Regions from separate parts of the Kitasatospora sp. MMS16-BH015 genome, predicted to be linked through region 2. Evidence: riboswitches for the same ligand, from Rfam matches in the RefSeq annotation. Region 2 holds a riboswitch; each other region holds the start of a gene.
What was found. A riboswitch is a leader RNA that binds a small molecule or an ion and turns the genes downstream of it on or off. The one in region 2 is predicted to bind cobalamin.

Region 1 (10,397 bases), 5.9 Mb from region 2:
CGCAGATCACGCTGGCCGCGATGGCCCCGCTGCTGGTGATCCGCCGCAAGGTGGGGCAGAAGGTCGGGGACGTGCGGGCACGCCGCGCGGAGTCGCGCGGCTGCTGAGCGGTCTTTGAACGGTGAAGGGCCCCATTCCGGGGGAACCGGAGTGGGGCCCTTCCGTATGTGCACCGCCGATAGTGCAACGGGCTGCTGTGACCTCAGTGGCTCGGAGTGGGTGGCTGGCCGCGCCGTTCCCCGCGCCTCTGGTAGTGCAACTTACGCCCCGCCTCTATGGACGCTGAAAGCACTCCGCCTGGCTGCTCTGGCTACCGCCGGGTCGGGGTGGACGGAGCTGACGGCCGTCAGGACCGAGGCGGCGCGGGGGTGGCCGGACTGGCGGGCGCGGTTGAAGAGGCGGACGGGCTCGCCGGCGGAGGCTCCCTCGACGTGGCCCACCAGGAGTTCCGTTTCGCCGTGGTCGAGGACGGCGGCGGCGGTGTCGACCCAGAGCCAGGCGGCGTCCTCGGCGGTCAGCACGTCGGAGGGGGCGATGCCCTCCTCCTCGGACTGCTCGGCGAGCCAGAGCAGGGCGTAGGGGCGCAGGACCGGGAGGTCGACGGCGGCGCGGACGGCCTGTTCGGCGGTGCCGCCGGCCACCCGGAGGGCCTCGAAGGCGAGGCCGCGGCGGAGGGCGTCCTCGCCCTGGGCGGCGTCGAGCAGCTCGGCCACGGCGCGGTCGGCCGGGCGGGCGGCGACCCAGGCGCGGTACTCGGCCCGGGCCGGGCCCGGGGAGTAGCGGGCGCAGGCGTCGAGGAGTTCGAGGGCGCTCTGCTCGATGTGGCCGGCGGCGGTCTGCGCGACGGTGCAGATCTCCTCCAGCTTGGCCCGGACGGCCCAGTGGCCGAGCGGGGAGAGTTCGGCGGCCTCGTCCCGGCGGACCACGGCGCCGACGGCGGCCAGGCCGTCCAGCATCCAGTCCAGGACGGCCGCCACGTCGGCCAGGGCCGGCGGGGTGTCGAACTGCGGCTCGCGGCAGGTGCCGCGGACGGCGGAGACGGCGGAGGCCGCGTGCGGGACGGGCGAGAGCACGGCGGTGCCGGTGCCCGCGCCGTGGCGGCGCTCGTCCAGGCCCCGGCGGAGCAGCTCCAGAAGCTCGCTGTCGGCCACCGGGCCGTCCACCAGGTGGAGGAAGGAGAGCAGCTGCGGGGCCTGGTCCACGGCCTGACCGGCGAGCAGCGCGAAGACGCCGCGCAGCGGGGCGGGCGGGACGGGGGCGAGCAGCGTCCAGGCGTCGAACAGGGCGGACCAGCCGCGGACCACGGCCTCGTCGTCGTGCTCCCAGGCGTGCAGGCGCCAACCGGGGGCGGCGCCGCCGTCGCGGGCCTCCACCAGGCCGATCAGCAGGGCCTGGCCCCAGGCCTTGGCGGCGGCGCCGACGGTCATGGCGAGGGCGCGGCCGGCGGCGCGGGCGTCCTCGGGGAGCAGTTCGCCGCGCTTGTCGACCTGGTCGAGCTCGCCGGCCCAGCGGGCGATCCGCACGGCGTCGGCGAGCATCCGCCGGGCCAACGGGGCGAGCTCGGCGGGGGCGGGGAAGCCGTCCGGCACCGGCACCCGGCCCCGGCCGGGCTTCGCGGGCGTGCGGCGGCGGCCCGGGCCGAGGGCGTCGGCCGAGCGGGGGCCATCAGGACGGCGGGCCGCTCCCGGGAGACGGGTCACCGTCGCACCGGTACCGATCGTCGGCTGGAGCGGGGCATCACGGTCGCGCGGATTCCGAGACGTCACGCCGTGCAGTCTTCCCCGTGCACGGGCCTTCTGTCACATCCGGTCGCCCGGTTCTTTCGGGTTCCGGGGCCGGGAGCCGCCGAAGATCGGGCAAGCCGCCGCAAACCGGGGCGCCCGGCGACAGGTTCGTGCCATGGACACGCCATGGTCAGGTCAGGTTTCCGGGGTGTTCCGGAAGCACGGTGGGGGCGCACCGGGGGCGTTCCGCGGCGGGGTCCGGGGCAGGGGGTCGGAGCAGGGTTCAGAGCAGGGGAGTGAGGAAGCGGCGCAGCGCCTCCGCGTAGCCGTCCGGGTCGGCGTTCCACAGGGCCGCGTGGGCGGCGCCCGGGACGCTGTGCAGGCTCACCAGCTCGGGGCGGCGCTCGGCCAGGGCGGTGGCCGCCAGGGCCGGTGCGACGGCGTCCTCGGGGCTCTGGAGCAGCAGCACGGGCACCTCCAGGTCCGCGCCGGAGGCCAGCCGGGCGAAGCCGGCCAGATCCACCCCGGTCCGGCCCTCGGCCGCCAGCACCCCCAGCCCGGCGAGCTCGGCCGGGGCACCGGCCAGCACCGCGCCCCGGCGGACCGTCTCCGACCAGTCGAGCACCGGCGAATCCAGCACCAGCCCGGCGATCCGGTCCCGCCAGTCCGAGCGGGCGGCGGTCTGCAGCGCGATGGTCGCGCCCAGCGACCAGCCGTATAGGACCACCCGGCCCGCGCCCGAGTCGAGCGCCAGGCGGACGGCCGACTCCACGTCCCGCCACTCCGTCTCCCCGAAGTGGCCCATCCCGTCCGGGGAGGCCGGCGCACCCGCGTCACCCCGGTAGGTGACGGTGAGGGTCGGCAGACGGAGCGAACTCAGGGTGGGCAGCACCGGCAGCGCCTGCTCGCGGTCCGCGCCGGGGCCGTGCACCAGGACCACCCAGGTGCCGCGCACCCCCGGCGTGAGCCAGGCCGGCAGCGGGCCGAGCTCCCCGGCGGCGGTCGTCTCGGTGAACGGCAGGGCCAGAGCGGAGGTCGGGTCGCCCCGCAGGACGCGCGGGGTCAGGCGCAGCTGGGTACCGGGGGTGAGGGTGCCGGTGTCGGCGCGTTCCAGCCGGCGGGTCACGGTACGGGCGTCCTGGCCGACCACCTCGCCCACCACCGCGTGCCCGTCCTCGCCCCACTCCAGCGCGTACCTGCCCGGGCGCAGGGCCTCCGGCGTACGGGTCAGCGTGATCCGGCCGGCCGCCAGCTGCACCACCTTCAACACCGGCGGCGGCCCGCCGGGGGCCGGCAGCGCACCGGGCCGCACTGCCTGCTCGGACACCTTGCGGCCGAGCAGCAGCACCGCCGCTCCGGCCCCGACGGCGGCTGCGGCGGTGAAGGCGGCGGTCTGCCGGCGCATGGCACTCTCCCGGGGGATGGGGTGACGGGTGGTCCGTCGCCCAGTTCACTACGGAGGCCGGATTGTTGCCACCGTTGGTACGCCAGCTGGGGTTTCCAGGGGCGCGGGGAACGGCGCGGCCGACCGTGCACTCTGCTGCTGTCCTACATGGATGCCCAGGCTGCTCCCCTGATGGTGCAACTAGCGCTCTCCCAGAAGGTGCCAGAAGCGTTCGGCCAGCGGCGTGGTCGGAGCGGCGGCCGGGGTGCCCCAGTGGAGGGGGATCTGGTACTCGGACTGGAGGGTGGCCAGGGCGGCGGAGAGGGCTTCGGGCGGGGCGGGGACCAGGCGGGCGACGGGCTTGAGTTGGGCCTGCCAGCGGCCGTCCACGCAGCTGCGGAGGCGCTGGTCGAGTTCGGACTGACGGCCGGTCACGGTGACCAGGGTGCGGAGGGGGAGGTCGAAGGTGAGGGCGAGGGCGTGGGTCTGGTCCTCGTCGCCGGTCCAGCGGCCGGTGGCCTCGGCCTTCTGGTAGGCGGGGAGAGTGAGGCCGATGCGGGCGGCGGCCTGCTCCTGGGTGAGCTCGCGGGCGAGTCGGAAGTCGCGCAGGGTGGCGGGCGGGGTGCCCATCAGCTGGGCGGGCGGGCACCAGAGGGCGCGGGCCAGGGCGACGAACTCCTCCTCGGTGGGGTGCAGCTGGCCGGTCTCCCAGGCGAGCACGTGCCCCGGGAGCAGCCGGACGCCGTGGGCGGCCAGGCCCTCGGCCACCTGGTCCGGGGTGAGGCCCAGGCCGGCGCGGTGGGCGCGGGCTGCGGACGGGGAGAAGGGCACGGGGGTGGGGGCAGGAGGAAGCGGTCTGCGTCGCATGCCCCCTGACCGTACGGGGGCATTTCGGTCGTCCCCCAGCCGCTGAACGCACGAAGCCCGACCGCCGGGCCCGGACGGGCCCTGGCGGATCGCACAGCCCGGCCCCGGTGAGCAGGGCACCTGCTTCGGAGGTACTGACGGACCGTCGGGGGCATCCGGCGGGGGCCGCTGGTGACCAAGCCCACCGGGGTGGTTTGTTGACTCCCGGTCGGGGCGCGTGGTGGGATCTTTCAGCCAAACGGAGGCAAGCAGAGGAAGCCGGTGCGAGTCCGGCGCGGTCCCGCCACTGTCACCGGGCAGCCCGTTCAGGGCCCCGGGAGCCAGGAGACTCTCACCTCCGGTTCGTCGAGCCAGGGCGCGGACCCTGAGTGAGGACACCCGTCACCGTGGCGTACGTACCGCTGCCCATGCCCGCTGCGCAGTGCGCGCGTTGAGGCGGGGCACCGCCTTCGCCCTCGGCAGTGCGGCGGGCTATCTGGCCGACGCCCTGTTCGCCGACCCCCGGCGCGGGCACCCCGTGGCCCTGTTCGGCTCCGCCGCGCACCGCCTGGAGCGGGCGCTCTGGCGCGACCACCGGGGCGTGGGGGCGCTGCACACCGCCCTCTGCGTGGGCGGTGTGGCGGCCGGGGCCGTGCTCGCCGACCGGGCGCTCGGGCGCCGCCGGGCCGGGCTGGCCGCCGCCGCGACCTTCACGGTGCTCGGCGGCACCTCGCTGACCCGGGAGGCCCGGACCATCGGCGGCCACCTGCGGGCCGGCGACCTGACCGCCGCCCGCCAGCGGCTGCCGCACCTGTGCGGGCGGGACCCGAGCGGGCTGGACGAGGCGCAGCTGGCCCGGGCCGTGGTCGAGTCGGTGGCCGAGAACACCGCCGACGCCGTGGTCAACGCCCTGGTCTGGGGCGCGCTGGCCGGCACCCCCGGCCTGCTGGCCTTCCGCGCCGTCAACACGCTGGACGCGATGGTCGGCCACCGCTCCCCCCGCTACCTGCGCTTCGGCTGGGCCGCCGCCCGCCTGGACGACGTGGCCGGCTGGCCCGGCGCCCGGCTCACCGCGCTGCTCACCGTGGCGGCGGCGCCGGAGCCGCGTACGGCGTGGAAGGTCTGGCGGCGCGACGGCTCCGCGCACCCGAGCCCCAACGCCGGGCAGGCGGAGTCGGCCTTCGCGGGCGCGCTGGGTGTCCGGCTGGGCGGGACGCTGCAGTACGGCGAGCGAGTGGAACACCGGCCGGTGCTCGGCGCGGAGCTGCGGGCGGTGACGGTGGATGACGTGGAGCGGGCCTGTCGGCTTTCGCGGCGGGTCGGGCTGCTTGCGCTGGGTGTGACCGGTCTCGTTGGGGCGTTTCGGGGTGCAAGTCATTCCGGGAGAAGCGGTCGCCGGAAGGGTGTCTTCCGACTCGCGCAGTTCCCCGCGCCCCTGAAGGTGGCTGATGTACGACGAAAGGGAGCGGCGTGAGCGGGGCACTGCTGGTGGCGGGGACGACCTCCGACGCCGGGAAGAGCGTGGTGACGGCGGGCATCTGCCGCTGGCTGGCCCGGCAGGGGGTGCGGGTCGCGCCGTTCAAGGCGCAGAACATGTCGCTCAACTCCTTCGTCACGGCCGACGGTGCCGAGATCGGCCGCGCCCAGGCGATGCAGGCGGCGGCCGCCCGGATCGAGCCCGAGGCGGCGATGAACCCGGTGCTGCTCAAGCCCGGGGCCGACGGGCGCAGCCAGGTGGTGCTGCTCGGCAAGCCGGTTGCCGAGGTCGGCGCGCTGGACTACCGCGAGCGCAAGCCGGTGCTGCTGGAGCGCGCGCTGGAGTGCCTGGCCGATCTGCGCTCCCGGTACGAGGTGGTGGTCTGCGAGGGCGCCGGCTCCCCCGCCGAGATCAACCTGCGGGACCGGGACATCGCCAACATGGGCCTGGCGGTGGCCGCCGACCTGCCGGTGGTGGTGGTCGGCGACATCGACCGGGGCGGGGTCTTCGCCGCGATGTACGGCACACTGGCGCTGCTCTCCCCCCAGGACCAGCGGCACGTGGCCGGCTGGTTCGTGAACAAGTTCCGCGGCGACGCGCGGCTGCTCGCCCCCGGGCTCGACATGCTGCACCAGCTGACCGGCCGTCCGGTGCTGGGCACCCTGCCGATGCTCTCGGGGCTCTGGCTGGACGCCGAGGACTCGCTCGACCTGACCACCGTGGTCGACCGGGGGTCCGTCCAGGGCCCGTACGGCGCCGACGTGCTGCGGGTGGCCGTGGTGCGGCTGCCGCGGCTCTCCAACTTCACCGACCTGGACGCCCTGGCCCAGGAGCCGGGCGTGCTGCTGCGCTGGGCCACCCGGCCCGAGGAGCTGGCCGACGCCGACCTGGTGATCCTGCCGGGCTCACGGGCCACCGTGGCCGACCTGGCCTGGCTGCGCGAGCGCGGGCTGGAGGCCCCGATCCTGGCCCGGGCCGCCGAGGGGCGGCCGGTGCTCGGGGTCTGCGGCGGGTACCAGATGCTGGGCCGGGAGATCGTGGACGAGGTCGAGTCCAGGGCCGGCCGGGTGCCCGGGCTCGGGCTGCTGCCGACCCGGGTCGAGTTCGGCCGGGAAAAGGTGCTGGCCCGGCCGGTCGGCGAGGCGTACGGCGAGCGGGTGGAGGGCTACGAGATCCACCACGGGGTGGTGGCGGTTCTCGGCGGGGAGGCGTTCCTCGACGGCTGCCGGGAGGGGGCGGTCTGGGGCACCACCTGGCACGGCGCGCTGGAGAACGACGGCTTCCGCCGCGCCTTCCTGCGCGAGGTGGCCGAGTTGGCCGGCCGGGCCTTCGTGCCCGCGCCGGACACCTGCTTCGCCGCCGCCCGGGAGGAGCGCCTGGACCGCCTCGGCGACCTGATCGAGGAGCACGCCGACACCGACGCGCTGTGGAAGCTGATCGAGGGCGGGGTGCCCGCCGAGGGTCTGCCGTTCGTACCGCCGGGCGCGCCCCGGCCCCAGGAGAGCCTCAGGAGTGCCGAATGACTGACGTCCGATACCCGTTCACCGCGATCGTCGGCATGGCCGACCTGCGGCTCGGGCTGCTGCTCAACGCGGTCTCCCCCGCCGTCGGCGGGGTGCTGGTGCGCGGCGAGAAGGGCACCGCCAAGTCGACCATGGTGCGGGCCCTGGCCGGCCTGCTCCCGTCGATAGCGACCGTGGCCGGCTGCCGGTTCGCCTGCGACCCGGCCGGCGCCGACCCGCAGTGCCCGGACGGCCCGCACGCCTCGGCCACCGGCGTGGACCGCCCCGCCCACCTGGTGGAGCTGCCGGTCGGTGTCACCGAGGACCGGATCGTCGGCTCGCTCGACCTGGAGCGGGCGCTGGCCGAGGGCGTCAAGGCCTACGAGCCCGGCCTGCTGGCCAAGGCGCACCGGGGCGTGCTCTACATCGACGAGGTCAACCTGCTCCAGGACCACGTGGTGGACCTGCTGCTCGACGCCGCCGCGATGGGCCGCTCCTACGTGGAACGCGAGGGCGTCTCGGTGCGGCACGCCGCCCGCTTCCTGCTGGTCGGCACCATGAACCCCGAGGAGGGCGAGCTGCGCCCGCAGCTGCTCGACCGCTTCGGCCTCACCGTCGAGATCGCCGCCACCCGGGAGCCCGGCGAGCGCGCCGAGGTGGTCCGGCGCCGGCTCGCGTACGACGCCGACCCCGCTTCGTTCGCGGCTGCGTACGCGGCCGAGGAGGAGGCGCTGGCCGAGCGGATCACCACCGCGCGGGCGCTGCTGCCGCAGGTGGAGCTGACCGACCGGGCGCTGCGGCAGATCACCGCCGTCTGCGCCGCCTTCGAGGTGGACGGCCTGCGGGCCGACATCGTGATGGCCCGCACGGCCGTCGCGCTGGCCGCCTGGGAGGGCCGGGTGGAGGTGCTGGAGGAGGATGTCCGCAAGGCCGCGCAGCTGGCCCTGCCGCACCGGCGGCGGCGGAACCCCTTCGACGCGCCGGGGCTCGACGAGGAGCAGCTGGACCGGACGCTGGCCGAGCAGGCCGAGCAGGCCGAGCAGGCCGAGGCGGACTCTGCGGAGGACTCGGCTCCGGAGGGCAGCGACCCTTTTGACGGTACGGGGCCGGGGGATGACGACCCCGGTCCCGAGGGACCGTCGGACGGGCCTGACGGCCCCTCGGGCGGCGGGGACGGCGGGGGCGGCGGGGCTCCCGCGCCCGAGACTCCGCCGGCTGCGCCCGAGGCTCCGTCGGATGCCGCTTCCGGCGGTGCTCCTGGTGCGTCCGAGGCCCCGGCACCGGGGTCCGCTCCGGCCGGGGGGCCGGTGGCGGCGGCCGGGGAGCCGTACCGGACCCGGCTGTTCAAGGTGCCCGGGACGGGGAAGGGCGCCCAGGGGCGCCGCTCCCCCGCCGAGACCGACGGCGGGCACACCATCCGGGCCCGGCGGCCGCAGGGCCTGCTGGCCCGGCTGCACCTGAGCGCGACGCTGCGCGCCGCCGCCCCGCACCAGGTGGCGCGCGGGCGGGCCTCGCGCGCCCTGGTGCTGCGCAAGGACGACTTCCGCGAGCAGGTGCGCCAGGGGCGGGAGTCCAATCTGGTGCTGTTCGTGGTGGACGCCTCCGGTTCGATGGCGGCCCGGCAGCGGATGACGGCCGTCAAGGGAGCCGTGCTCTCGCTGCTGATGGACGCGTACCAGCGCCGGGACAAGATCGGCATGATCACCTTCCGGGGTGCCGCCGCCGAGCTGGCGCTGCCGCCGACCTCCTCGGTGGAGGTGGGCGCCGCCCGGCTGGAGCAGCTGCCCACCGGTGGCCGCACCCCGCTGGCCGCCGGCCTGCTACGGGCCCACGAGGTGCTGCGGGTCGAGCGGATGCGGGATCCGCATCGCCGTCCGCTGCTGGTGGTGGTCACCGACGGCCGGGCCACCGGCGGGCGGGACGCGCTGGCCCGGGCCGGGCAGGCCGCCGGGCTGCTGGGCGCCCAGGGCGTGGCCAGTGTGGTGCTGGACTGCGAGGCCGGTCCGGTGCGGCTCGGCCTGGCCCGGGTGCTGGCCGGTCAACTCGGCGGCACCGCAGTCACCTTGGACGAGCTGCGCGCCGAGGGCGTGGCAGCGCTGGTGCACGCGCACCGAGCTGTGAACCGTTCCGACCGCTTCGATCGAAAGGCTGCCTGAGCCATGCCCAAGGGCGTACCCGAGTCCGTACCCGACGACGGCCTGACCACCCGTCAGCGCCGCACCCTGCCGATCACCGCCGTGCACACCGGCCCCGGCAAGGGCAAGTCCACCGCCGCCTTCGGCATGGCCCTGCGGGCCTGGAACCAGGGCTGGTCGGTCGGGGTGTTCCAGTTCGTGAAGTCGGCCAAGTGGAAGGTCGGCGAGGAGAACGCGCTCAAGGTGCTCGGCGCCTCCGGCGAGGGCGGCAGCGTGGCCTGGCACAAGATGGGCGAGGGCTGGTCCTGGGTGCAGCGCTCCACCGAGGCGGAGATCTCCAGCGAGGAGGCCGCCAAGGAGGGCTGGGAGCAGGTCAAGCGCGACCTGGCCGCCGAGACCTACCGCTTCTACGTGCTGGACGAGTTCACCTACCCGATGCACTGGGGCTGGGTGGACGTCGAGGAGGTGGTCTCCGTGCTGCGGGACCGCCCCGGCAGCCAGCACGTGGTGATCACCGGCCGCTACGCCAAGGAGCCGCTGCTCGAAGTGGCCGACCTGGTCACCGAGATGACCAAGGTCAAGCACCCCATGGACGCCGGCCGCAAGGGCCAGCGCGGCATCGAGTGGTAGACCGGACCACCTGAGGACACGGAAGCCCCGTTGAACATCCCCCGCCTCGTCATCGCCGCGCCCTCCTCGGGCGCCGGCAAGACCACCATCGCCACCGGCCTGATGGCCGCGCTCACCGCGCGCGGCCTGCGGGTCTCCCCGCACAAGGTCGGCCCCGACTACATCGACCCCGGCTACCACGGCCTGGCCGCCGGCCGCCCCGGCCGCAACCTGGACGCCTTCATGTGCGGGCCCGACCGGGTCGCCCCGCTCTTCCGGCACGGCGCGGCGGGCGCCGACGTGGCGATCGTCGAGGGCGTGATGGGCCTCTTCGACGGGGCCGCCGGGCGGGGCGAGTTGGCCTCGACGGCGCATGTGGCGAAGCTGCTGAAGGCACCGGTGGTGCTGGTCGTCGACGCTTCGTCACAGTCGCGGTCGGTGGCCGCCCTGGTGCACGGTTTCGCCTCCTGGGATCCGGAGGTGCGGCTGGCCGGCGTGATCCTGAACCGCGTCGCCTCGGACCGCCACGAGCAACTGCTGCGCGAGGCGTTGGAGGAGGGGTCGGGCGTGCCGGTGCTCGGCGCCGTGCGGCGGGCTTCGTCCGTTGCGACGCCTTCTCGGCACCTGGGGTTGGTGCCGGCCGTGGAGCGGTCGGCGGAGGCGGTCTCCGCCGTCCGGGACATGGGCGAACTCGTCGCCGCCTCGGTGGACTTGGACGCG
Region 2 (10,397 bases):
CACCCGACTCCGTCTCGACCGCGCCGGAGCGGCGGTGCCCGCATGACCATCCGTGTCCTGATCGCCGACGACGAGGCGCTGCTCCGGATGGCCTTCGGCACCATCCTGGAGGCCCAACCCGACATGACGTCGGTCGGCGAGGCCGCCGACGGCGCCGAAGCCGTCCGCCTCGCAGGCCAGTTGCGCCCGGACGTCGTCCTGATGGACGTGCGGATGCCAGGCACCGACGGCATCGAGGCGACGCGCCGGATCACCCGGCTCTCCCCGTCGAGCCGGGTGCTGATCCTCACCACCTTCGACCTGGACGATTACGCCTTCGCCGCCCTCGGCGCCGGGGCCTCGGGCTTCCTCCTCAAGAACACCAGACCGGAGGAGCTCCTCACCGCCATCCGCCACGTGGCCGCCGGCGACGCCGTGGTCTCAGCCCGCATCACCCGCCGCCTACTGGAGGACTTCCGCCCGCACCTCCCCGGCGGCAGCAGCGACACCGAGACCGCCCACCGCGAGCGGCTGAGCCGGCTCAGCACCCGCGAGGTCGACGTCCTCACCCAGGTCGGCTGCGGCCTCTCCAACGCCGAGATCGCGGCCGCCCTGTACCTGGCGGAGACGACCGTGAAGTCCCATCTGGGGCGGATCCTCCACAAGCTCGGCCTGCGCGACCGAATCCAGGCCGTCGTCTTCGCCTACGAGAGCCGCCTCGTCCAGCCGGCCTGACCACCCTTCCGATCAACCGTCCCATCGCCCGCGCGGAGCCTCAGCGCCAGAGCCCGCGCAGCGCCGTCTCGATCAAGCGGCCGGGGTAGCCGGCAGTGAGCGGCCCGGTGCGCAGCAGCCAACGGTTGAGCAACGGCCCCCAGAATCCCTGCCCACCACAGTCCAGCAGTGAACCCACCACTCTCGGAGGCGCGTTCCACTATCGACAACGGTCATCAGGCAGTCCATCTACGATCTTCGACGTCGACCCGGAACTACGTCGGGGCTTCCCGGTCACAGCACAAGGACATCGAGCGGAGACACAGATGAGCTTGCCCGGTCCTGACCTCCATACTTTGAGCCTCGAGGAGCTTGAGGCCCACCTGGCCGGCGTCGAGGACAGACACGAGCTGGAGCGGATCCGCACGGTGGCGCAGTTCCACGTCTATCACTCCACGGCCCCTCGCGAGGTCCGGCTGGCCTGGGCGAAGCTGTCTCTGGCGGCGAACGAGCGAGGCCACGGTGACGACCCGGGGGATCAAGCTCGCATGCACGGTCAAGAGTTCGCTCTCCGTACTTGGGTCATCGGGCACCTCGGCCCCGACACCGATCCGGCCTGGAACCCCGAGACCCTGGCCGAGGACACACTCACCGTGCTCTCGCTCGACCCTAGCGTGGCGGAATCGACTGCGAGAGACTGGCCGGACCTGCCCATCGAGGAGATCGTTGCCTTGCGCCGGCACAAGAACCTCACCGCCCACGTCGAACGGCTGATGTCCGACTTGCCGCCCGGGCTACTCAAGGAGCACCTTGCAACTTGGGCTGCGGCTCGACGGCACCTGCCGTGAGCCGGACTGCTGAGCCGGACTGCCAGCCGTGACGTCTGGACGGTCCCGGAGGGACAGCATGCCGAGGCGTGACTACGAGGACGACCCGGACGCCCCCAAGGCGAACAGCCTGGTGCCGGCCGCAAGCGTGGTGTTGGTCGACGCTGAAGGGCGGGTGCTGTTGCAGCGGCGGGCCGACAACGGGATGTGGGCTCTCCCGGGCGGGAAGCACGAGATCGGTGAGTCCCTGGCCGACTGCGGCATTCGGGAGACCCACGAGGAGACCGGCATCGAGGTGGAGATCATCGGCTTCGTCGGCACCTACACCAACCCGGGGCACGTCTTCGCGTACGACGACGGCGAGGTACGGCAGGAGTACTCGATCTGCCTGCTCGCCCGCCCGGTCGACGGCCGGCTCCGCGTCTCTGACGAGTCGTTCGAGCCCGCCTGGTTCACGCCCGAGCAGACCGACGGCCTGCCGATGGTGGCCGCGATCCGCAAGCGGGTGAACGACTGGCGCGACGGCCGGTACCCCGTCGTCCGCTGAACCGGAAGCACCCGGATGCCCGGTGCTCTCCCACCCCCACTTGACGTCGGATAATGGTCAGGCTGCGGACCGACCAGGTCGGCGGCACCCATGGACGGAAGCGACGAGAGGTAGCGGACGGATGACCCTGGAGAAGGGCCGGCGCGTCAGGTTGGGCGAGGACCTCGGGCTCGGTGAGGCGGTGGCCGGGGAGCACGGGATGGCCGTCGGGTTCCTTTCGCTCGCGGCCGGCCTGGAGGGCACCGTCGAACGGGTCGACGGGGAGCTGCCGGAGAGCGAGGAGTCCCTCGAGTACCAGCGGCTCACGGCGTTGTTGACCGACTACGGCCACACCATGCCGGAGGCCAGCCGCGAGCGGCTGGAGTCGCAGATCGCCGAACTCCGACCGGAGTGGGCCGCCCACCAGGAGCGCGGCGCCCAGGTGACGGTACGGGTCCGGCTGGACAACGGCTTCGTGCTCGACGGCGCGCACCAGGATGTCCTGATCCCCTTGTGACGAGCGCGGGGGCTGGCCGGGACGCCCACCGCACTGCCAAGGCAAACCCGTTCAGGGGACGCAAGGGCGTTGGGTAGTGTGCTACCCCATGGGTCCGGAGCATCCCCTTGTCCGTCATGTCTTCCCCGACCTCGCCGAGGAGTTGATCGGCCTTCTGCAGGAAGAGGGTGAGGAGGAGCTGGCCCTCCTCGCAGCAGATCTCCGCCTGGTCGCGGAGTGCGGCTGTGGTGACGACTTCTGCCAGAGCTTCAAAACAGCGCCGCATCCGGCTGGGAAGGCATACGGTCCGGACCATCGGTGCGTGCTGCTGGCGCCAGCGCAAGGCATGCTCGTCCTGGACGTCGTGGACACGCGGATCATGTACGTGGAAGTGCTCCACCGGGACCCCTTGCGGGACATGCGTCTCCCGCAGTCGGAGTAGGCCATCGGGGCTTCGGTGTCAGCAGCCGGATCTAGCATCAGCTCATGACCCCTGAGCTCCTGTCGGTCGTCCGGGCCGCGCTCCCTGCTGGCCGGATGATCAGGTCGGACGAGGGCAACGGAGAGGTCCGAGCCCTCTGGATGTCCGACGGGCCGACCAAGGCCGGACTCTGGGCGCAGCTGTACGGCGACCACCGCCGCACTGGCGTCTGGCCGCTGCTCCTCGATTCCCGAGACCCGCACGACGGCGAGTTCAGGCCGTGGGGCGCCGGCGAGCTCTTCCCTGAACGGATGTCGTCTCCGGAGGCCCACGACGCCGCCGAGCTTCTCGGGAGGTGGTGGCGGAGCTACACCAGCGTGGACGACGAGGAGGACGTGCTGTCGCCGGCTGACCGGCTGGCTGTCACCGCGCCCTTCGGTCGGGTGTGGCCGGGGCCTGCCCCGGCCCTCCGGCCGACCGCAGACCCGATGGCCACGGCCGTCGACTACGCGCGCCACTTCCTCGCTCGCCGACCGCACTCCCGGCTGGGCCTGGTCGCGGCCGGCTCGGGAGCACACGCCCTCGCCGCCGTCGGCTGGGACGGGCCCGTCAACTACGCCAACGACACCGCCGAGTTCGCCGCCGTCGTGGCCGACTGGGAGGAGCGGTTCGGCGCCCGGGTCGTGGGCGTCGGCTCCGCGACGCTCCACCTGAGCGTCGCCGCGCCGCCGACCACGGCAACCGAGGCTCTCCTGGTGGCCGCCGAACACTTCGCGTTCTGCCCGGACAACATCTGGCAGAACCACCACCCGCACACAGTGGCCGCGTACGCGGGGCGGCTCATCGGCTGCCACGGCTGGGACTTCTGGTGGGACTGACCTGACTCGTCAGCGCGCTCCCGGCGGGCCGGGGCGTCAGCGGGCCAGGCGTCCCAGCAGGGAGGAGGCGACGGTGATGCCGGCGGCGGTGGCGAGGGCGAGGACGGCGAAGTCGAGGGGGAGGTGGGACGGGGTGCCGATCAGGAGGCCGCGGAGGGCGTCGACCTGGTAGCTGAGGGGGTTGGCCTTGCTGACGGCTTGGAGCCAGCCGGGCATCAGGTGGACGGGGTAGAGGGCATTGGAGCCGAAGAAGAGCGGCATGGTGATGGCCTGGCCGATGCCCATCAGCCGGTCGCGGGTGAGCACCACGCCGGCGATCGCCATCGAGAGGCAGGAGAAGAAGGCCGAGCCGAGCACCACGGCGGCGGCGACGCCGAGCAGGCGCAGCGGGTTGGCCGTCATGCCGACGCCGAGCACCGCCGCCAGGACGACCACCACGGCGGCCTGGATCACCGCCTTCACCCCGGCGGCGAACGCCTTGCCGGTGACCAGGGCGGCCCGCGGGGTCGGGGTCACCAGGAGTTTGGTGAGCACCCCGGAGTCCCGCTCCCAGATGATCATGATGCCGTAGAAGATCGAGATGAACATCGCCGACTGCGCGATGATCCCCGGCGCCAGGTAGTCGAGGTAGGGGATGCCGCCGGTCGGGATGGCCTTGAGGCGGGTGAAGGTCTCGCCGAAGATCAGCAGCCAGAGCGCGGGCTGGATCGCCCGGGTGTACAGCTCGGTGCGGTCGTGGCGCAGCTTCTGCAGCTCCACCGTGCACATCGCGACCACCCGCGCGGGCACCACCCGCCAGCCGGTCCGCGCCCTCGGCGGGACCAGCAGCAGCCCGAGCTCGGCGGCAGGATCCGCACCGGCCGGCTCAGCCGACCCGGCCGGCGGTACGACGGGTACGACGGACATCACCGAAACCTCCTTCTGTGGCCTCGCCGTTCTCGCCGCGGGTCAGCCCGCGGCCCGAGTAGTGCCGGAACACGTCGTCCAGGGTGGGCTCGGCCAGGGCGGGATCCTGCTCCCGCACCTGGGCCTTGAGCTCCTCGGGCGTGCCGAGGGCCCGGATCCGGCCCCGGTCCATCAGGGCGATCCGGTCGCAGTGCCGGTCGGCCTCGTCCATGTAGTGCGTGGTGACCAGGACGGTCATCCCGGTCGCCCGCCGCACCGCGTCCACCCGCTCCCAGACCCCCGCCCGCGCGATCGGGTCGAGCCCGATGGTCGGCTCGTCGAGCACCAGCAGCCGGGGCGCGCTGACCAGCGCCTGCGCCAGCTCCAACCGCCGGACCATGCCGCCCGAGTACGTCGCGGCCATCCGGTCGGCCGCCTCGGTGAGGTCCACCGCCACCAGCGCCTGGGCCACCCGGGCCGCCCGCTCGGAGCGGGGCACGTCGAAGACCCGGGCGAAGAGTTCGACGTTCTCCCGCCCGGTCAGCCCGCCGTCGGCGGAGAGCTGCTGCGGTACGTAGCCGAGCAGCCGCCGCACCTCGGTGCGCTCCCGCCCGGCGTCGTGCCCGAACACCCGCACCATCCCGGCCGGCGTCGGCAGCAGCGTGGTGATCGCCCGGATCGTGGTGGTCTTCCCGGCCCCGTTCGGCCCGAGCAGCCCGAACACCTCACCCGTGTGCACGGTCAGGTCGACCCCGTCCACCGCCCGGGTCCCGCCCTCCTTCCGCCGGCCCCGCTGGAACGTGTACTCCAGCCCGTGGCAGACCACGGCCTCGGTACCGCCGCTCTCGCTCACCGCACTCACCCCGCCCTCCCGTTGCCCTGGAACGAATCGCCCGGAGCCGAACCTCCTACGGACGCGCCGCCCGGGAGCAAGCCATCCGAACCCGAGTCCCCCGCCTCTCGCAGGCCCTCGGCGACTGCGCGCAGCGCCGGCAGCGCGGCGGTCAGGGTCGCCCGCTGTTCGGCGGGCAGGCCGGCGACCACTTCGTTGACCAGCGCCGTCCGGCGGGCCTGCCAGGCCGAGAGCCGGGCGACCGCCTCGGGGGTGGCGTGCAGCAGGGCGGCCCGCCGGTCCGCCGGGTCGGTCTCCCGGCGCAGCAGGCCGAGCCCGATCAGCTGGTTGACCAGGGTGGAGACCGAGTTACCCGCCAGGCAGAGCTCCCGCGCGGCCTCCGACACCCGCAGCCCCGGCGTATCGATCACCAACCGCAGCAGCTCCACCTGCGCACCGCGCAGCCTCGGCTCGGTCAGCCGCTCCCGCAGCCTGCGCCGCACCAGCCGCTGGATCCCCACCAGCAGCCCGGCCAGTTCCCCGCCGAGCGCCCCCTCGGGCGCCCCGAGCCCTTTTGTCGTCACACTGTCATATTAGCTCTCACTGAGAGGCATCTGGCTAGACCGAGAACAAGGAAAGACAGCCCGATCCGTGGCTCAGGTGGACTCGGTCGCGCCGAGCAGGAGATCACCCAGGCAGCAGGCCGGCCCGGGCACCGCGTGGTCGGGGCGTGGGCCAGACGCGCGCCGGGTGCGGTCGAGTTCGGCGCCGGCCAGGACTGCGGCGTGGACCGCGCGGGCCAGGCGGGCACCCCAGGTGGAGCGGGGTCCGCCAAAGAGATCGGGGGTGAGGCCGGGGGCAGGGGTGCGGACGGCGATGCAGACGGCGTCGGACGGGGTGCCCGAGCAGTCGTAGCCGGCGTCGAGCAGCGCCTGCACCTTGGCCTCGGTCGCGGTGGCCAGCAGGTTGACCAGCCCGGCGTCGCCGACCGGGGCCGGTACGACGGCGAGGATGTTGATGGTGCCCGGTACGTAGCGGCGGCCGGGGAGCGCCACGGCGGCAGGGCCCGCATCCGGGGCCGACGGCGCGAACGAGGCCGACGCCGGGGCAGCGGCGGCGGCCCAGGTGGGGACGCCGATGCCGGTGGTCACCACGGCGGTCACGTCGGTGTCCTCGGCCCAGGTGGCGTCGTCGACCTGGGCCGCCGTCATGAGGCCGACACCCGGGCCGGTCAGGCCCTCGGCGGCGGCGAGTTCGGCCAGGTGCTGCGCCGGGTCCATCCGTGCATAGCCGGGCCGGACTTGGGCGTTGAGCACCCAGCCGCGTTCGCCGAGACCGCCGCCGAGCACCGCACTGCTCACCATCCGCCAGCCGGGGCCGGCCCGCCAGACCAGGTGGTGACGGCAGGCGCCGTCCTCCATCCGAGCACCCCGCGCCACCCTCGGCCGCACCTTCGCCCCGCCCAACTCTCACTCCCGTCACGACGAGCCCCCGACGGCCCGCCGGGCGAGCCTAACCCGGCCCGAGCAGACCGATGATCACAGCAGTGGACCGTCACCACCGACCCCACCGAAGCACCATCACCGACCGCGCCGCATCACCACGAGCTGCCGCGCCACACCACCACGACCTGCCGCACGGCCGCCCACGCGGCCGACCCATTCGCCGCGCCGGACCACCACGGCCTCAACCCCGTGTTAGTGTCGCGCTGCCGGACACCTGCAGAATCGTGCAGGTGTCCGACAGCGTGTCAGGCAGCGAAGCCGGTGACGCCCAGCACGAACGGGCCACTCCGGCGCTGTCCCGCAACTGTGAGGCCCCGCCCGGGGCCGAGCCAGGTCGCCTCCTGCCGCGCTCCGACATCGACCCTCGCAGGAAGGGGCGATCCGTCCCAGCCGGTCTGCCTTCGGTGCTGCCGTCCGGCGGATCGACCGCTTCCCGACCGCACAGGAGGAAGCGGCGCATGACGCCCCACCCCGACCAGCTCCGGCCGCGCTCGCCGCTCGCCCGCACCCTCGCCACCGCGACGGCGCTCCTGGCGGCCACCGCCCTGCTGACCGGCTGCGGAAGTTCGGGGGGCTCCGGCAGCTCCGGGAGCGCGGGCGGCAGCGGCTCTCCCTCGGCCGCCGCCGCGTCCTTCCCGGCCACCGTGACCGCCGCCAACGGCGCCGTGACCCTCAAGAGCCAGCCGCAGCACATCGTCTCGCTCTCCCCCACGGCCACCGAGGACCTCTACGCGGTGGGCGCCGGCAAGCAGGTCGTCGCGGTCGACTCCTCCTCCAACTACCCGACCGGCGTACCGACTTCGACGCTCAGCGGGCTCACCCCGAACATCGAGGCCATCGTCGTCTACCACCCCGACCTGGTGATCGCCTCGCAGGACACCAACGGGCTGGTGGCCGGCCTCACCAAGCTCGGCGTGCCCGTCATGATCGAGCCGGCCGCCGCCAAGCTGGACGACGCGTACCAGCAGATCGAGCGGATCGGCCAGGCCACCGGGCACAGCGCCGAGGCGAGCAAGACGGTCACCGACATGAAGACGAAGATCGCCGACACGGTGAAGCAGGCCGGCAGCGGCCACACCGACCAGAGCTACTTCTGGGAGGTCAGCGCCAACCCCTACTACTCGGCCACCTCTACCACCTTCGTCGGCCAGGTCGCCTCGCTGTTCGGCCTGAAGAACATCGCCGACGCCGCCGCCAAGACCGCCGACGGCGGCTACCCGCAGCTGGCGCAGGAGTACATCGTCTCGGCCCAGCCGCAGCTGATCTTCCTGACCGACAGCGGCGCGGCCAGCGGCGGCCAGACCGCCCAGGTGGTCGCGGCCCGGCCCGGCTGGAACACCGTGCCCGCCGTGAAGAACAACCGGATCGTCGCCCTGAACGAGGACATCGCCTCGCGCTGGGGGCCGCGCCTGCCCGAGCTGGTCACCGCCATCGCGCAGGCCGTCCAGAAGGCCCCGGCCCAGTGACCGAGGGCGAGCTGACGGCGTGACCGCCGAGGGGGACGAGCCGGCCCAGGCCCCGAGCGGCCCGGCGACCGCGGCAGCGACGACCGCAGAAGCAACAAGCGACATCGGCGCCGGCCGCCCCGCCCGCACCCTGCGGGCCTACGGCCTCGCGGTGGCCTTCCTGGTCGCGGCGGTGCTGGTCGGCGCGATGGCCGGGGCGGCGAACCTCAACCCGTTCGCCACGGCCGCCGCGCTGCTCGACCGGCTGCCGCTGGTGCACCTGGGCTCGGGGCTGGACCAGCTCGACCAGGCCGTGCTGTTCCAGATCCGGCTGCCCCGGGTGGTGCTCGGGGCACTGGTCGGCGGGGCCCTCGCGCTGGCCGGGGCCGGGTACCAGGGGGTGTTCCGCAACCCGCTGGTCGACTCCTCGCTGCTCGGCTCCTCCGCCGGGGCCGGCCTCGGCGCCACCATCGCGATCGTCTCGCTGGGCGGCTCCTCGCCGCAGGCGGTACCGATCGCGGCCTTCGTCGGCTCGCTCACCGGCGTGGCCTTCGCCTACCTGGCGGGGGCGGCGAGCGGCACCGGCACGGCCACCCTGCTGCTGGCCGGGCTCGCGGTCTCGATGTTCCTGACCGCCGTCCAGACCTACGTGCTGCAACGCTCCACCGAGTCGATCCAGCAGGTGTACACCTGGCTGCTCGGGTCGCTCTCCACCTCCTCCTGGGACCGCGCCTGGCAGATGCTGCCCTACCTGGCGGTGGCCGGCACGGTCGTGCTGCTGCACGGGCGCCACCTCGACGTGCTCTCGGTCGGCGACGAGGAGGCCCGCTCGCTGGGCCTGCACCCCGGGCGGATCCGGCTGACCGTGGTCACCGCCTGCGCGCTGGCCGCCGCGAGCGCGGTGGCGGTCAGCGGCCTGATCGGCTTCGTCGGGATCATCGTCCCGCACGCGGTACGCCGCCTGGCCGGCTCCTCCTACCGCCACGTGCTGCCGCTCTCCCTCCTGGTCGGCGCGGCCTTCCTGGTGCTCGCCGACACGCTGGCCCGCACCGTGGTCGCCCCGGCCGAACTGCCCATCGGCGTGGTCACGGCCCTGATCGGCTCCCCGCTCTTCGTCTGGATCCTCCGCTCCACCAGGGCGGTGCGGACGTGACGGCAGGCGGTACGGACGTGAGCGGACAGCACGCGGCCGACGGCCTCTCGGCGGTCGGCGTCGAGGTGGACCTGGACCGTACCCCGGTGGTGCACGGGGTGGACTGCGCCGTCGAGCGCGGCGGCTGGCTGGCCCTGATCGGGCCGAACGGGGCCGGCAAGTCCACCCTGCTGCGGGCCGTCGCAGGGCTGCTCCCGCACCGCGGCACGGTGCGGGTGCACGGCACCGAGGTCTCCCGCCTCCGGCCGCGCGAGCGGGCCCGGCTGATCGGGTACGTGCCGCAGGACCCGGTGCTGCCACCGGACATGACCGTGCGGGACTACGTGCTGCTCGGCCGCACCCCGCACCTCGGCTACCTCGCCGCTCCGGGCGAGCGCGACCGCCGCACCGCCGCCGAGACCCTGGCCGCCCTCGACCTCGCGCAGCACGCCGACCGCGGGCTGGCCACCCTCTCCGGCGGTGAGCGCCAACGCGCCGCGCTGGCCCGGGCCCTGGCCCAGGAGCCGCGCCTGCTGCTGCTCGACGAACCCACCTCGGCGCTCGACCTCGGCCACCAGCAGCAGGTCCTCGACCTGGTCGACGACCTCCGCCGCACCCGCGGCCTGACCGTGCTCACCACCCTGCACGACCTGACCGCCGCCGCCCAGTACGCCGACCGGCTGGCCCTGCTCCACCGGGGGCGGATCGAGGCGAGCGGCACGCCCGCCGAGGTGGTCACCCAGGAGCTGATCGCCCG
Region 3 (10,397 bases), 610 kb from region 2:
GGTTGTTCAGAATGACCACGTCTATTTTCAGGGAGGCACGTGCTGATGGCCGAGGTAAGCCTTGATGTGCCACCATATGGTCCAGATCATCATCTGATCTTCTCGTGGGATGACGGTTTTCAAATCCTTGTAGACCGAACGGGGTCCGAAGTCACCATCAGGGCAAATTCCGCTGGCCTAATTTCGCTCGCGAGGCATTGTCTTGCGCTTGCGCAGGATGCGGTTCCAGCCGGGAGTCATATCCATCTAACGGACTCGGTCGAACTTGAGACTGGATCTGGTGATCTAGTAATCGACAAGTTGGCGATTTAGCACCAAGCAGACTGTGTAAGGATCATTCGGTAGACGGAGAGAGCCCCGCCGTGATTGCTCCGGCGGGGCTCTTTGAGGTCTTGACGGCAGTACTGAACTTGAATGAGTGTTGTCGGGCTGGCGAGGTCGGCTGCTAATTCGCTGAGATGTGCGTGTGACGAAGCGTGAAGCGGATCTGGTGGCCTTGTTGCGCGAGCTCGATGATCCCGAGTGGCTGAAGTGGCCCCGTGACTACAACCGCGGCGCGGCCGGCGCGCTGTTCGGAGACCTGGTGTCGCGGCTCGAGGACGACTTCGCCACGCGATGTGCGACCGAGCGAGACACCCAGGACTCCAGTGAGTACGGGCGTGTCACCGTACCGGCAGATGCGACCGTGTGCGGGACTCGGATCGTCGTCTGCGTGAGCAAGTTCGGGTCGCTGGCCCTGGTCTGCGCGGATAACCCCGGTGCCTTCATAGGCGCCGGGGAGGCGCAGGCCGAGGGCGAGCTGGACGCCGCGGATCTGGGCAGGGTGAACCGGGCGTTGGCACACCTCGGGTACGCGATCGTTCCCGAAGAACTACTGGAGTGCGACTACGACGGACCGAGCCGCTTGCCTGGGCACGTCCAGCGGCCCAGCTGGTGGCATCGCTTCTTCGGCAGCTTCTGACGACTGCGTCGCGAGGGACAGGCCGGTGCCGGCGAGGTAGCCGTCGACCAACTCCGAGCGGTACTGGATCTGCTTGAGCCTGCGCTTGACGGCGCGGGTGATCTGACCGAGGTCGGCTGCGGCGAGATTGCCGATGTCGCGCTTGACCAGCGATCAGAACCCCTCTTGTAGGTTCAAGTCCGGCGGATAGCTCGGAAGTTGGAAGACACTGAGCCAGTGGGCGTGGTCGGCGATGAACTCGCGCATCGGTTCGACCAGGTGCATACGCAGGTTGTCCCATACCAGCACGATCGGGCCGCCGAGCTGCATGTGCGTCCTGACCAGCAGGTCACGCAGGTCGCGCCAGCCGATGCCCTTCGGCTCGCCCTCGCGGCCCCGGTACTCGCGGACCGAGTAGAACATCCGAGACCGCTTCCCCCGCTTGTAGCAGGTCAGCCCGGCCATGGACACCCGGCCCGAGCCTCGGCCTCGCACCCGGACCACCGGAGTGCACCCCTTGCGGCCCCAACTCCTCGCGCGCCGCGGCGTCATCGACTGCCCTGCTTCGTCCTCGAAGACCACCCAGGCGTCGCGTTCCGCCGCGGTGCTCTTACCAACGGCCACGTCTCCTTCTTCCAGACCTCGACCGCCGCGTCGTCGCGTTCGATCGCCCGCCGGGCGGGCTGCTGCCAGGACCAGCCATGCCGCTTCAGCAACTGCCACGTGCCCTCCACCGTGTAGCTCACGTGGAACAGACGGCCGATCAGCGTCTTGATCCGCGCCAGGGTCCAGCGCTGGTCGCTCCAGCCGTGGGCCAGCGGGCCGCGCTCCAACTCCCGCTCCAGCCTAGTGACCTGCGCGTCGCTGAGCCGCGGTCGGCCCGGCGATCCCTTCGACAGGACTCCGGCCTCGCCACACTCCCGCCAGGCCCGGCGCCACCGCTCGACGGACCGCTCGCTCACCCGCAGCGCGGCAGCGATCGCCCTGTTCTTCCGCCCGCCCTCGAAGCGTTCCACGGCCTGCAGCCGAACCCGCTCCCTCACGGCCCTCCCGGCGTCGGTCAACCTGCCGCCCTGCGCGTACCTCACGGTCCAGGGCTACCGGATCAGACCGGCCACCGTCACGCGAACGGCTCCGACATCACCCAATCAAGTTCAGTAACGGCTGTCTCTGAAAGCCATGTCGCTTGACGTGACAGTAGCGCCCGACAGCGATCAGAGGGAGCGTCGCAGTTCGCGCAACACCATCGCGCCTCGTCCTTCAGCCAGGGGCGGGCCGCGTGTTGGTCGGTTCGGGGCCTGGTGGGCACTGTCCGGAGGGTGTCAGTGAGGTCCGGGAGAATGGAGGCTGTTCGAGTGGGTGCGGTTGGGAGGAGTCGGGGTGCCTGAGGGTCACGTCATTCATCGGCTGGCGGGGGAGAACGCGCGGTTGTTCGGGGGGCGGCTGGCCCGGGTTTCGAGTCCGCAGGGGCGGTTCGCGGAGGGGGCGGCTGTGTTGGACGGGCGGGTGGTGGAGGGCGCCGAGGCGCACGGGAAGCACCTGTTCGTCGGGTTCGAGGGGGATGCCTGGCTGCATGTGCACCTGGGGCTGTACGGCGGGTTCACCTTCGGGGCGGGGGAGGCGCCGGAGCCGGTGGGGCAGGTGCGGCTGAAGGTGGAGAACGGGGAGTCCTGGGCTGAGCTGCGGGGGCCGACCACCTGCGAGGTGCTGACGCCGGGGGAGAAGGCGGCGGTGCACGGGCGGCTCGGCCCCGATCCGCTGCGGGCCGGGGAGGACGGGTCGGCGGCCTGGCGGCGGATCTCGCGGAGCGGGACGACGATCGCCGCGCTGCTGATGGACCAGAAGATCCTGGCCGGGGTGGGCAACGTGTACCGGGCCGAGGTGCTGTTCCGGCTCGGGATCGCGCCGCACCGGCCGGGCAAGGCGATCACCGAGGCCGAGTGGAAGGCAATCTGGGCGGACCTGGTCGACCTGATGCACGACGGCGTCGGGGCCGGCCGGATCGACACCGTCCGGCCCGAGCACACCCCCGAGGCGATGGGCCGCCCCCCGCGGGTGGACGACCACGGCGGGGAGGTCTACGTGTACCGGCGGGCCGCGATGCCCTGCCTGGTCTGCGGCACCGAGGTGCGGACGGAGTCGCACGCGGCCCGCAATCTGTTCTGGTGTCCCCGCTGCCAGCAGCGTTAGGGTCGCCGGATGCGACCGCGAGTGGTGTACGTGACCGACTTCGACTACCCGGCCAAGGGTCGGGACTACGGCGCCGAGGACCGCTGGCTGACGGCGCGGCTGGAGCCGGAGTTCGAGGTGGTGACCTGCCCGCCGGCCGAGGTGACCGGGCTGATGGGCGGGTGCGACGCCGTGGTGGTGCGCAACAGCGGGCCGGTGCTGCACCACCGGGAGGTGTACGAGGAGTACACGGACCGGGCCCGGCGGGAGCGGATCCGGGTGTACAACCCGCTGAGTGGCAAGGCCGACATGGCGGGCAAGGGTTACTTGGTCGAGCTGACGGCGGCCGGGTATCCGGTGATACCCACGGCAGAGGCGGGCTGGGACGGCCTGCCGGAGGTGCCCGAGTACGTGGTGAAGCCGGTGCAGGGGGCGGATTCGATCGGGATGGCGGTCCTCCCGGCGGCCGAGCTGGAGCGGGCCGAGCTGGCGGGGATGCTGGTGCAGCCGAAGGTGGACTTCGCGTACGAGGTGTCCTTCTACTTCGTGGACCAGGAGTGCCAGTACGCGCTGTACGCCCCGGACCCGGCGGCGCGGTGGCTGCTGGAGCGGTACGAGCCGAGCGAGGCGGACTTGGCGTTTGCGCAGCGGTTCGTGGAGTGGAACGGGCTCCCGCACGGGATCCAGCGGGTGGACGCCTGCCGGACGGCGGCCGGGGAGCTGCTGCTGGTGGAGCTGGAAGACCTCAACCCGTACCTCTCGCTGGAGCTGCTGGACGAGGAGACCCGGGAGCGGTTCGTGGCCGCGTTCACCCGCTCGCTGCACGGGCTGCTGGCCGCCCCGCGCCCAGCGGCACCGTGAGCTCGGTGTCGGTGTCGTAGCTGCGGGCGGCGTCGAACTCGCCGGTGAGGTCCGGGAGGCGGCCCAGCAGGTCGTGGGCGCGGACCAGCTCCTCGGGCTCCAGCCGCCGGGTGAGTCCGAGGTGGGGGGACCAGCGGCCGGGGAGGTAGTACGGGTTGGGCTCGGGGGAGTCGGCGAGCAGCTGCCAGATCCGGTGGTGCAGCCGGACCAGCTCGTAGCCGGGGACCACCGACCAGGCGAGCACCCGGCGGCGGCTGCGGGCGCTGAAGGAGAGCAGGCCGGTGAGGCGGACGGGCAGCGGGAGGGATGCGGCCAGCAGCTCGTCGACCCGGGCCAGCGCCTCGGGGGAGAGGGTGCCGCAGGCCAGGGTGAGGTGCGGGCGGTGGCCGGCGTGGGTGTTGCGGGCCAGGCTTGGCACGCCGCCGTCGGAGAGCCGCTGCCAGACCTCGCGGACGGCGGCGTCGAACTCGGGGGCACAGGTGAGCTCCACGGTCTGCATGTGATCACCGTAGGGAGCCCGGGCCGAACTGACGAAGTATTTACGGCCGGGTGAGGGGAGAGACGGGAGGGAAGGGAGGGGAGAGACGAGCGAGGCCGGGGGACAGGTGGGGCGCGCGGGGGTGAGCGTCGCGTGGGGCCGAGGGGCCGGAGGGGCGGCGGGTGGCTGCGCTGCGCCGCGAGGGTCGGGGGCCCGGGCGGGCTCAGTCGCGGTGGCCGAGGACGCCGTGGGCCAGGACCTCGGCGATGGCGGTGTCGACCAGGCGGTAGCGGACGATCCTGCCGTCGCGGTCGCCGGCCACCAGGGCGGCGGAGCGGAGCAGGCGCAGGGCCTGGGAGACGGCGGTGTCCTTCATCCCGGTGGCCACGGCGAGGTCGGAGACGGCCAGCGGGCCGGTCTCGTGCAGGGCCAGCAGGATGGCGAGCCGGCCGGGGTCGGCGAGGAGGGAGAAGCGTTCGGCCCAGGCCCGGACGTGCTCGGTGTCACCGATGGCGGCGATGGCCTCGCAGACCCGGTGGCCGTCGATGGTCCGGTGGGTCGCGCGGTCGGCGGGGACGAGATGCATGCCCCTGATTGTCTCATCCTGAGCCGGGGCGGCTCCGGTGGGGCGTGATGTGCGACACCTGCACAGGTGTGCAGGCTTGCAGGTCATGGGCCGTCACCCCTACGGTGTTCCACGCCGTGGTGCTCGGGAAGCCGGTGACGGACCATCAAGGTCCCAGCCCGGAGCGGCCCTCGCCACTGTGATCGGGTAGTGCCCGCACCATCTCCGTACGAACCTCACCGTACGAACGGAGGGTCACTGGACGTCAGTCCGGGAAGGCCGGGTGCGGGTGCGCTGACCCGTAAGCCAGGAGACCGGCCACGGCACTTCACGAAGTGATCCACGAGGTGCTGGAGCGTGACCGCAGATGACCCTGCCCGAAATCAGTGCTGCCCCGGGTGCCGTCCCGGTGGCGGCGACCGCCCCCGCCGGCTTCCGGTGGAAGCGTGAGGACACCACCCGGACCGTCGGCCTGATGCTGGTCATCCTGGCCATGCACGTGGCGGCCTTCGGCACCCTGTTCTTCCTGGTGGTGCCGGAGAACTACAAGGTCGGCACCCAGGTGTTCGGGGTGGGCCTCGGCATCACCGCGTACACCCTGGGCATGCGGCACGCCTTCGACGCCGACCACATAGCCGTGATCGACAACACCACCCGCAAGCTGATGGCGGACGGCAAGCGGCCGGTCTCGGTGGGCTTCTGGTTCGCGCTGGGCCACTCCACCATGGTCGTGGTGATGGCCGGCCTGGTGGCCGGCGGTGCCGCGCTGGCCGGCACGCTGATGGACGACGAGTCGACCACCCACAAGGTGCTCGGGATGATCGGGACGACCACCTCGGGGGCCTTCCTCTACCTGATCGCCGCGCTCAACCTGGCCGCGCTCACCGGCATCATGCGGGTCTTCCGGGCGATGCGGGCCGGGCAGTACGACGAGCAGGAGCTGGAGCAGCACCTCAACTCGCGCGGCTTCATGAACCGCGTCCTCGGCCGGGCCACCCGTTCGATCACCCGCCCGGGCCAGATGTACCCGGTCGGGATGCTGCTCGGCCTCGGCTTCGACACCGCGACCGAGGTGACCCTGATGGTGATGGCCGGCTCCGGCGCGGCGGCCGGGCTGCCCTGGTACGCGATCGTCTGCCTGCCGCTGCTGTTCGCCTCCGGGATGAGCCTGTTCGACACCCTGGACGGCACCTTCATGAACTTCGCCTACCAGTGGGCCTTCTCCAACCCGGTCCGCAAGGTCTACTACAACCTGACCATCACCGGGCTCTCCATCGCCGTCGCCTTCGTGATCGGCACCATCGAGCTGGTCTCGGTGGCGCACGACAAGTTCGACCTGACCGACCCGGTGTCCGGCTGGATCTCCGAGCTGAGCCTGGACAACGTGGGCTTCGCGATCGTCGGCCTGTTCGTGGTGGTCTGGGCGCTGGCGATCGGCTACTGGAAGCTGGCCAAGGTGGACCGCAGGTGGGCCGGCAAGACCTCCTGACCGGGTGCGCCTGACAGGCGGGGTGCGGCGGGGCTCCGTAGGCTCGTGAGCATGGCTGATGCGTACCTGGCCCGGCGTGAGCGGTTGCGCGAGCACTGTAGTGCCCTCGGGGCGGACGCCTCCCTGGTCACCCGGGCCGCCAACGTCCGGTACCTGACCGGCTGCTCCCCCTGCGGTGCGACGCTGCTGCTGACCCGGGAGCGCGCGCTGCTGGCGCTGCCCGAGGACCTGCCGCCGGACGACACCGGCGAGCACCTGCTCGACCCGGAGGTGGCCCGGCTGCCGGTGGCCGCCGGGGAGGACTCGGCGCTGGTGGCCGCCGAGGCCGCCGGCCGGCTGCGGGTGGCCGACCTCGCGGTGGAGGAGCACGACCTCACGGTGACCCGGCACCGGGCAGTGGCCGGGCTGGCCGAGGGCATCCGGCTGACCGACCTCGGCGAGGCGGTGGAGCGGCTGCGGGTGGTCAAGGACGAGCACGAGATCGCCGACCTGCGGATCGCCGCCGAGATCGCCGACCAGGCGCTCGGCGAGCTGCTCGAATCCATCCTGGTCGGCCGCACCGAGCGGCACCTGGCGATGGAGCTGGAGCGCCGGATGATCGACCACGGCGCCGACCGGGCCGCCTTCCCGGTCTCGGTGGGCACCGGCAGCCACTCCGGCCAGGAGGCGCACCAGCCCACCGACCGCCGGGTGGAGGAGGGCGACTTCCTGACCGTGGTGCTCGGCGCCCAGTACCGGGGCTACGGCGTCTCCACCGCCCGGACCTTCGTGATCGGCGCGGCCCCCGCGCCCTGGCAGGTCGAGCTGCACAGGCTGGTCTTCCGCGCCCAGCGCGCCGCCCGGGAGGCGCTCGGTCCCGGCGTGGCGCAGCACGCGCCGGACCAGGCGGCCCGGGAGATCCTGCAAGCCGCGGGCCACCAGGACACGTCCGTACACCCACTCGGCCACGGCATCGGCCTGGAGATCAGGGAGGCGCCGCGTCTGGGCCCCGCGGACATGGGTAAACTGGACAACCGCGTGCCGGTCACCGTCGGCCCAGGGGTGCACATCCCGGGCAAGGGCGGGGTCCGGATCGAGGACACCCTCGTGGTGCGCCCCCTCGAAGAGGGCGGGCCCGAGCTGCTCACCATCACCACCAAGGAGCTCCTCGCCCTGTGAACCGCCCCGGCGGGAGCAGGCCGCACCCCTTGGTTCCTTGACAGCTATATCAGGAGTAAGTGCGCCCGTGGCTTCCACGAACGATCTCAAGAACGGCATGGTCCTCAAGCTGGAGGGCGGCAAGCTGTGGTCCGTCGTCGAGTTCCAGCACGTCAAGCCCGGTAAGGGCCCGGCCTTCGTGCGCACGAAGCTCAAGGAGGTCCTGACCGGCAAGGTCGTCGACAAGACCTTCAACGCGGGCACCAAGGTCGAGACCGCCAACGTCGACAAGCGCGGCATGCAGTTCTCGTACAAGGACGGCGAGAACTTCGTGTTCATGGACACGGACACCTACGACCAGATCACCATCGAGCCGTCGGTCGTCGGCGACGCCGCCAAGTACCTGCTCGAGGGCTTCGAGGCCCTGGTCGCCATGTACGAGGGCTCCGCCATCTACATCGAGCTCCCGGCCTCCGTCGAGCTGGTCATCTCGCACACCGAGCCCGGCGTGCAGGGCGACCGCTCCACCGGTGGCTCCAAGCCGGCCACCCTGGAGACCGGCGCCGAGATCGCCGTCCCGCTCTTCATCGTCACCGGCGAGAAGATCAAGGTCGACACCCGCGACGGCAGCTACCTGGGCCGGGTCAAGTAATCGTGTCATCCGCACGGAGCAAGGCCCGTACCCGGGCCTTCCAGATCCTCTTCGAGGCCGATCACCGCGGCGTCGACCCGCAGCAGGTGCTCGCCGACTGGGTGGGCCGCGCCCGCGACCCGCAGCCCGACGAGGGCACCCCGCAGGTGGGTGAGTACACCATGCAGCTCATCGAGGGCTACGTGGCGCACGCGCGCCGGATCGACGACCTGATCGCCCAGTACTCGGTGGACTGGACGCTGGACCGGATGCCGATCGCGGACCGGAACGTGCTGCGCCTCGGCGCGTACGAGCTGATCTGGGAGGACGGCACCCCGGACGCGGTCGTCCTGGACGAGGCCGTCGAGATCGCCAAGAAGTTCTCCACGGACGACTCCCCGGCGTTCGTCAACGGCCTGCTGGCGCGGTTCATGGAGCTCAAGCCCTCCATCCGCCGGGCCTGACACCCCGTTCGCTCGTGAAGGCCGCCTGACCGCAAGGTCCGGCGGCCTTCACGTGTTCCGGTTCAGGAGCCCCTGGCGTATGTTGGCTACTGACCGGTAACATCCCTGGACGAAGGGCGTACCACCCATGACCACCGCGACCCGCAGCGAGTTCGACCAGGGCATCGCCCTCACCCCGGTGGAGCCCGGGCGGTACGAGGGCGAGCTGGACGCCGGCTGGCAGATCGGCGGCGGCGTCAACGGCGGGCTGCTGCTGGCGGTGGCCGGCCACGCGCTCTCGCTGCGGCACGGCGAGGACGGGCACCCGGACCCGGTCTCGATCAGCGGGTACTACCTCTCGGCCTCGGTGCCCGGGCCGGTGAGCGTGGAGACCGAGGTGGTGCGCACCGGCAAGAGCCTCTCCACCGGCACGGCGGTCATGCGCCAGGGCGGCGAGGAGCGGCTGCGGGTGCTCGCCACCTACGGCGACCTGACCGGGCGCGGCGGCGAGATCCGCACCAGCGCCAAGGCGCCCCAGCTGCCGCCGCCCGAGCAGTGCATCGGCGTGGAGCACGCCCCCAGGCAGCTGATCGAGCAGGCCGCCCTCCTTGAGCGCTTCGACCTTCGGCTCGACCCGGCCACCGTCGGCTGGGCGCTCGGCGCGCCCTCCGGCGAGGGCCGGATCCAGGGCTGGTTCAAGCTGGCCGACGGCCGCGAGCCCGACCCGCTCAGCCTGCTGCTCGTCGCCGACGCGCTGCCGCCGGTCACCTTCGACCTCGGCCTGCCCGGCTGGGCCCCGACCATCGAGCTGACGGTCCATCTGCGGGCCAAGCCCGCGCCGGGCTGGCTGCTCGTCAGCCACGCCACCCGCAACCTGGCTGACGGGTACTTCGAGGAGGACGCCGAGGTCTGGGACTCCACCGGCCGGCTGGTCGCGCAGTCCCGCCAGCTGGCCCGGGCCCCGCGCGGGTAGGGGCCTTTCGCTCAGACTTTCGTCACGCTCGGTTACACGGCTGTGACATCAGGTGTGTGTGCGGAGCGGCGGGCGGGGGAGGAAGGGGGCAGCGGCACTGCCGCCCCCTTCGGCACCTCAGCACCAGGAGTCACCGATGTCCCGCACCGGCCGCAACCCCCGCACCTCCCGCTGCGCCGCCCCAGGCGGCGGCCGTCGCCGCGAGGACCAGGCGTTCCTCACCGGCATCCTGACCAGCGCCGCGGACTTCGAGCGGGCCCGCCCCTGGCGGCTGACCGACGCCGCCGACTTCGACTCCTACCTGCTGGACACCGCCGTGCTGCTGGCCGAGGCCGAGCGGTCCTTCGGCGTGGTGCGGGCGCGGATGTTCCACCCGCAGGACTTCGCCGAGTTCTGCCTGCTGCACGGCCTGGACCCGGCCGAGCAGGGCTCCCGGGACCGGTACCTGGTCAACCCGGCCCTGCAGACCCAACTGCTCGCCTACCAGGGCGAGGAGCTGGCCGGGGACTTCATCCCCCGGCTGGTCCGGGCCCGGGAGAACGGCCTCACCCTGCTCCACGCCGACCTGCTGCTGGCCGGCGGCCTGCTCGGCGGGGCGGGGGAGCGGCAGCCGGCCGAGGTGCGGCGGGCCCACCAGCAGGGGGCCGAGACCTTCCGCCGGATGCTGGTCGGCGCCGGCTACGGCGCCTTCACCTTCCGCTGCGCGGTGGA

Region 1: another riboswitch for cobalamin. It lies ahead of CFP65_RS28085 (cobalamin biosynthesis protein); the one in region 2 lies ahead of CFP65_RS02635 (ABC transporter substrate-binding protein).
Region 3: another riboswitch for cobalamin. It lies ahead of CFP65_RS05165 (HoxN/HupN/NixA family nickel/cobalt transporter); the one in region 2 lies ahead of CFP65_RS02635 (ABC transporter substrate-binding protein).

What each region holds. Positions count from the first base shown of each region.
Region 1 covers NZ_CP025394.1:6,523,988-6,534,384, reverse strand. Annotated here, with positions in the region: gene CFP65_RS28105 (CDP-alcohol phosphatidyltransferase family protein) at 1-107, shown strand, start outside; gene CFP65_RS28100 (hypothetical protein) at 261-1,766, opposite strand; gene CFP65_RS28095 (S9 family peptidase) at 2,008-3,129, opposite strand; gene CFP65_RS28090 (helix-turn-helix transcriptional regulator) at 3,310-3,975, opposite strand; cobalamin riboswitch at 4,180-4,326, shown strand; gene CFP65_RS28085 (cobalamin biosynthesis protein) at 4,406-5,428, shown strand; gene CFP65_RS28080 (cobyric acid synthase) at 5,425-6,954, shown strand; gene CFP65_RS28075 (putative cobaltochelatase) at 6,951-9,089, shown strand; gene cobO (cob(I)yrinic acid a,c-diamide adenosyltransferase) at 9,093-9,698, shown strand; gene CFP65_RS28065 (cobyrinate a,c-diamide synthase) at 9,729-10,397, shown strand, end outside.
Region 2 covers NZ_CP025394.1:582,089-592,485, forward strand. Annotated here, with positions in the region: gene CFP65_RS02580 (sensor histidine kinase) at 1-46, shown strand, start outside; gene CFP65_RS02585 (response regulator transcription factor) at 43-714, shown strand; gene CFP65_RS02590 (hypothetical protein) at 1,050-1,541, shown strand; gene CFP65_RS02595 (NUDIX hydrolase) at 1,600-2,067, shown strand; gene CFP65_RS02600 (hypothetical protein) at 2,189-2,563, shown strand; gene CFP65_RS02605 (hypothetical protein) at 2,652-2,984, shown strand; gene CFP65_RS02610 (DUF4253 domain-containing protein) at 3,029-3,841, shown strand; gene CFP65_RS02615 (ABC transporter permease) at 3,878-4,747, opposite strand; gene CFP65_RS02620 (ATP-binding cassette domain-containing protein) at 4,707-5,588, opposite strand; gene CFP65_RS02625 (MarR family winged helix-turn-helix transcriptional regulator) at 5,585-6,142, opposite strand; gene CFP65_RS02630 (adenosylcobinamide amidohydrolase) at 6,215-6,979, opposite strand; cobalamin riboswitch at 7,275-7,420, shown strand; gene CFP65_RS02635 (ABC transporter substrate-binding protein) at 7,522-8,529, shown strand; gene CFP65_RS02640 (iron ABC transporter permease) at 8,549-9,661, shown strand; gene CFP65_RS02645 (ABC transporter ATP-binding protein) at 9,679-10,397, shown strand, end outside.
Region 3 covers NZ_CP025394.1:1,195,269-1,205,665, reverse strand. Annotated here, with positions in the region: gene CFP65_RS05200 (hypothetical protein) at 467-961, shown strand; gene CFP65_RS05195 (transposase) at 1,115-1,492, opposite strand; gene CFP65_RS05190 (winged helix-turn-helix domain-containing protein) at 1,489-2,028, opposite strand; gene CFP65_RS05185 (Fpg/Nei family DNA glycosylase) at 2,321-3,130, shown strand; gene CFP65_RS40130 (hypothetical protein) at 3,140-3,970, shown strand; gene CFP65_RS05175 (2'-5' RNA ligase family protein) at 3,918-4,469, opposite strand; gene CFP65_RS05170 (metalloregulator ArsR/SmtB family transcription factor) at 4,672-5,034, opposite strand; cobalamin riboswitch at 5,135-5,351, shown strand; gene CFP65_RS05165 (HoxN/HupN/NixA family nickel/cobalt transporter) at 5,381-6,502, shown strand; gene CFP65_RS05160 (aminopeptidase P family protein) at 6,554-7,660, shown strand; gene efp (elongation factor P) at 7,728-8,291, shown strand; gene nusB (transcription antitermination factor NusB) at 8,294-8,734, shown strand; gene CFP65_RS05145 (acyl-CoA thioesterase II) at 8,862-9,686, shown strand; gene CFP65_RS05140 (hypothetical protein) at 9,823-10,397, shown strand, end outside.